Regions from separate parts of the Sphingomonas sp. R86521 genome, predicted to be linked through region 2. Evidence: riboswitches for the same ligand, from Rfam matches in the RefSeq annotation. Region 2 holds a riboswitch; the other holds the start of a gene.
The links. Region 2 has a riboswitch for thiamine pyrophosphate ahead of thiC (phosphomethylpyrimidine synthase ThiC). Riboswitches for the same ligand answer to the same signal wherever they lie in the genome.
Positions count from the first base shown of each region.

Region 1 (2,391 bases), 1.2 Mb from region 2:
AGCCCGAGACGCTCGCGAGTGGCGCTGCGGCGGCCGACGCGGTGATCCACTGTGCGTTCGACCATAATTTCGAGACTTTCTTCGAGAACACCAAGAAGGACGAACGCAACATCGCGGCGATGGGCGACGCGCTCGCGGGAACCCGGAAGCCTATCCTGATCACATCGGGCGTCGGCATCGGTACGCCGCTCAACGGCGGCCCGGCGACCGAGGACGTGCTCAACCCGCGCCATGCCAACCCGCGCATCGCGACCGAACTCGCGGGTGCGGCGTTGATTGCACGCCGCATCGACGTGCGCACCATCAGACTGCCGCAGGTGCACGACACTACCAAGGCCGGGCTGATCACCCCGCTGATAGCGGAGGCGCGTCGTGCGGGCGCGGTAGCGTATCTCGGCGAGGGGCACACACGCTGGGCCGCAGCGCACGTCAGCGACGTGGCAAGGCTTTACGTACTGGCATTGGAGAACGGGGAGCCGGGCGCGCGTTACCACGCCTCGGTCGAAGAGGGCGTCACCGCACGCGCCATCGCCGAGGCGATCGGAAAGGGAACCGGGCTGCCCGTCCGCTCGGTCGCAGCCGACGAGGTCCAGCGCTATTTCGGCTGGATGGCACCGTTCGCAGGTCTAGACATGACCGCATCCAATGCCTGGACGCGCGCGCGCCTTGGATGGCAACCGACGGGTCCTGACCTGCTCACGGACCTCGCCGCGACGGATTTTTCGGCGCTCTAAGGCTTGATCAACGGCCATCGCTCGCTGGCGTGCCGAGCCGGCGAGCGACGACGTACGCCGTTTTCCGAGATGACGGGATCGTCGATGCCAATTCGAGTGGTGATGCCTACGCGCTACCGAGGCGAAGGGATGTCCGTTCGGGTAGTGTCTGAACTTTCGCGAATGGCGACTTCTAAGTCGCGATTTATAGCGCCGATAAAAGTTTCCACACGCGACCGAACAGCCTAGACGGCGCCATCCCCGGGGGGCCGCTGATGCGCGGCTGAGAGGTGGGCCGCAGCCCATGACCCGCTGAACCTGATCCGGTTGATACCGGCGTAGGGAGGGTTGGCGGCGCGTCCGTCGTCCCTCCGTGTGGAGTGGACCCGAGACGATGCCGGCTGTGATCCCGTGTTATGAAGTGATGTTGAGGCGCAGCGCGTTGGCGCTGGCGGCGGGGCTGTTGGCGATGCCTGGCGCCGCCTGGGCGCAAGACGCCGACGACCAGAATACGGACATCCGGGTGGTCGGTCACCGCGACCCCGAGGGGCTGTTGCCCGATCAGACCGTTCCCAATGCGGTAAGCGCGATCTCAGGCGATTTCATCGTCAAGCAGGCACCGACGCTCAATGCGTTCCAACTCGTGAACCTGTTGCCCGGGGCAAACGTGTCGTCGAGCGATCCTTACGGCCTCTCGACGAGTTCGAGCCTGACGTTGCGCGGGCTTGGGCAGGACGAGATCGGCGTGCTGATGGAGGGGGCGCCGCAGAACGACATCGGCTATTACTACGCCTATCCCTCGCAGTTCGCCGATCCCGAGAATCTGAAGCAGATCGCGCTTGCGCCGGGCGGCGTGGACATCGACGCGCCGACCGTAGTCGGAGCGGGCGGGTTGCTGTCGCTTTCGCTCGACGATCCGCGCGCGCGGGCAGGGGCGCTGGTGGACCTGTCGCTTGGATCCTACGCCGCACGGCGCGCCTTCGTGCGGGTGGATAGCGGCACGATCGGCAAGACCGGGCTGAAGGCGTTTCTCTCCTACTCGAACACCCGTGCCGACAATTGGCGGGGCGCGGGGTATGATACGCGCCAGCATGTCGACGCCAAGCTGCTGAACGAATGGGGCGACGGTAACCGTGCCAGCCTCGCGCTGTCGTTCAACGACGCCAACAGCTCGAGCTATCCCAGCCCGACACTCGCCGACTGGAAGGCGGAGGGGCGGAACTTCAACTACAATGCACAGTACACCCCCGGGAACACGAACTACTGGCGGCTGTATCGCGCGCCGTTCCGCAACCTGTACGCGTCGGCGCCGGTCCACCTGAAGCTCGGCGATCGGCTCGCGCTCGACAGCACGAGCTATCTCCAGTTCGGCTATGGCAACTCGCCGTACGGTACCGAGCTCGCTACGACGGGCAATTACCTCGGCACCGAAGCGCTCGGCCCGATTGCGTTGCCGGGCGCCGTCGATGGGGTCGCGACGGTCTTGGGCAATTACACCGGCGACCAGGCCCGCGCGGGCAACGTCACCAAGCTGACCTATCAGGCGGGCGCGCACCGCATCACCGCCGGCCTGTGGTTCGATCGCGGCACCGACCGCGTCACGCAATCCTACACGTCCATCGGCGCGGACGGCGAGCCGATCGACCGCTGGGGCTACCGTGCCAAGGCGATCCGCACC
Region 1 is NZ_JAXHBY010000001.1:2,324,080-2,326,470, reverse strand. Features, by position in the region: gene SJY20_RS10760 (SDR family oxidoreductase) at 1-734, shown strand, start outside; TPP riboswitch at 966-1,075, shown strand; gene SJY20_RS10755 (TonB-dependent receptor) at 1,138-2,391, shown strand, end outside.
Region 1: it holds a riboswitch for thiamine pyrophosphate, as region 2 does, so the genes downstream of both, SJY20_RS10755 (TonB-dependent receptor) here and thiC (phosphomethylpyrimidine synthase ThiC) in region 2, are expected to answer to the same signal.

Region 2 (2,391 bases):
CGCCATCGGCACATAGGCGAGGCGGACGCCGGCGTGGATCGTGAAGTAATCGACGCCCTGCTCGGCCTGCTCGATGAGGGTATCGCGAAAGATCTCCCAGGTGAGGTCCTCGGCGACGCCGCCGACCTTTTCGAGCGCCTGGTAGATCGGGACGGTGCCGATCGGGACCGGCGAGTTGCGCAGGATCCATTCGCGGGTGTCGTGGATGTTGCGGCCGGTGCTGAGGTCCATCACCGTGTCCGCGCCCCAGCGGATCGACCAGACGAGCTTGTCGACTTCGGCGGCGACGTTGCTGGCGACCGCGGAGTTGCCGATGTTGGCGTTGATCTTGACCAGGAAGTTGCGGCCTATCGCCATCGGTTCGGATTCGGGGTGGTTGACGTTGTTGGGAATGATTGCGCGGCCGCGGGCGATTTCGTCGCGGACGAATTCGGGGGTGACGTAGTCCGGGATCGACGCGCCGAAGCTCTCGCCGTCGCGCTTGTAGTCCTTGAGCATTGCGCGGCCGAGGTTCTCTCGGGTGGCGACGTATTCCATCTCGGGCGTGATGATGCCGCGGCGCGCGTAGTGCATCTGGCTGAGGTTGAGGCCGGGCTTGGCGCGTAAGGGACGGCGGTGGGCGCCGGGGAATTGGGGGACGCCGCCCGAACGGTCGGGACCGAGCTGGCCATTGTCCTCGGGGCGGATTTCGCGGGGTTCGTAGCTCTCGACGTCGCCGCGTGCGGCGATCCAGCCGCTGCGGATCGGCGGCAGGCCGGCGTCGATGTCGATCGTCGCGCGGGGATCGGTGTAGGGGCCGCTGGTGTCGTAGACGCGCAACGGGGGTTCGCTGCACAATGGGTCGAGCACGATCTCGCGCATCGCGACGCGGACGTCCGGGCTGCCGGGCACCGCGACGTGGATTTTGCGCGATCCGCGGATCGGGCCGGTGGTGACGCCGATTGAGGATTGAGCCGCCGGCTGCGGGGTCGGGGTGCGCTCGATGATGCTTTCGATGTCGGCCACGTCTGTTCTCCATCTATGGGAGAAAACGGGCTCCGGGCGGACACCGCTCCCTCCCTACGCCGGTAAGCCCAGTACATGGGGCCGGATCAGGTTCAGCGGGTCGAAGGCTGCGGCCTTCCTCTCAGCTGCGACGAAGCAGCCCCCCGGGGATGAAGCGAGCATAGGCGCAAGGCGCAGCACTACAAATGAAAAAGGCCGCACCGGTTGCCCGGTACGGCCCTTTTTAAGCAAGGCGAAGGATCAGTTCGCGCCGCTGGTCCGCAGGGCGTCGGTGCGGTTGTTGGTGCCCGACGGGAAGAACCCGCCGCCGATCTTGGCGGTGTTGGTCAGGTAGGCGATGTTGTGCACCTGAGCGACCGTCCGGCTGAACGCGATGCCGCTGGCGTCGGTCGGCACGATGTTGGACGTGCCGGTCAGGCCGGTGCCCGTTCCGGTGATGCCCTGGTCGAGGTCGGATGCGCCATCGAGCGAATCGCGGGCGTTCGAGATCGCATCCGCCGAGGTCCGCAGCGACGGGGTCTGGACACCCTTTGCGTACAGGACGGTGCGGATCAGGCCGGCGTGATAGGCCTCGGCCGCGAGAAGGCCCGCTGCCGCTTCGAGATAGACCTTGCTGGTCAGCAGTGCGGCACCACCCTTGTACGCGGTGACGCCGACGTCCTCGAAGATGAACGCTGCGAGCAGGAAGTTCTCGTCGCTCGCGTAGGCATCGAAGGTGCCGGTTGCGGGGACCAGCCCGGCAGCGCGTGCTGCCGCGGTGAAGGCGCCGTTTGCGCCGCCATCGATGTTGAGGGCCGGAAGAGCGACCGCTGCGCTGCCCAGTGCGTTGCGCAGGAAGTTGACGTGCGCGACTTCGTCGCCGGCGATCTCACGCGCATATTGCTGCACGACGGGATCGGTGAAGTTCACCGCACGACCGCCGGTGACGGTACCCGCGGTACCGACGCCGTTGGTGACAGCTGGCGAAAGCGGCGCGCCGAACGCTGCGTAGGAGTAGAACGTCGCCTCGAGATATTCGAGGTTCAGTGCGAAGTTCAGCACGTCGACGTCGGTCTGAACCGGCGCAGTCGCGGTCGGCGTCGGGGTCGGCGTCGGCAGGTTCTCGCCGTCGTCCTGTCCGCATGCAGACAGCAGCGACATGCCCGCAGTAGCGGCGATGCCGCCGCCAGCGAACTTCATGAACTTGCGGCGGGCATTGCGACGCTCGTCGGAACGCTCGAGGATCTCGAGCATCAGATTGTTCTGGATCATCTTACTTGTCCTCTGCTCGGATCAGGCGTTGTTCGCGCTGGTCTTGATGCTGCCATTGACGCCCGCCGGGAAGAATCCGCCCAGGGTAACCGCCGCCTTGTTGAGATAGACGATGTTCAGCACCTGCGCCGCGCT
Region 2 is NZ_JAXHBY010000001.1:3,539,089-3,541,479, forward strand. Features, by position in the region: gene thiC (phosphomethylpyrimidine synthase ThiC) at 1-1,005, opposite strand, end outside; TPP riboswitch at 1,040-1,161, opposite strand; gene SJY20_RS16325 (ferritin-like domain-containing protein) at 1,246-2,256, opposite strand; gene SJY20_RS16330 (ferritin-like domain-containing protein) at 2,278-2,391, opposite strand, start outside.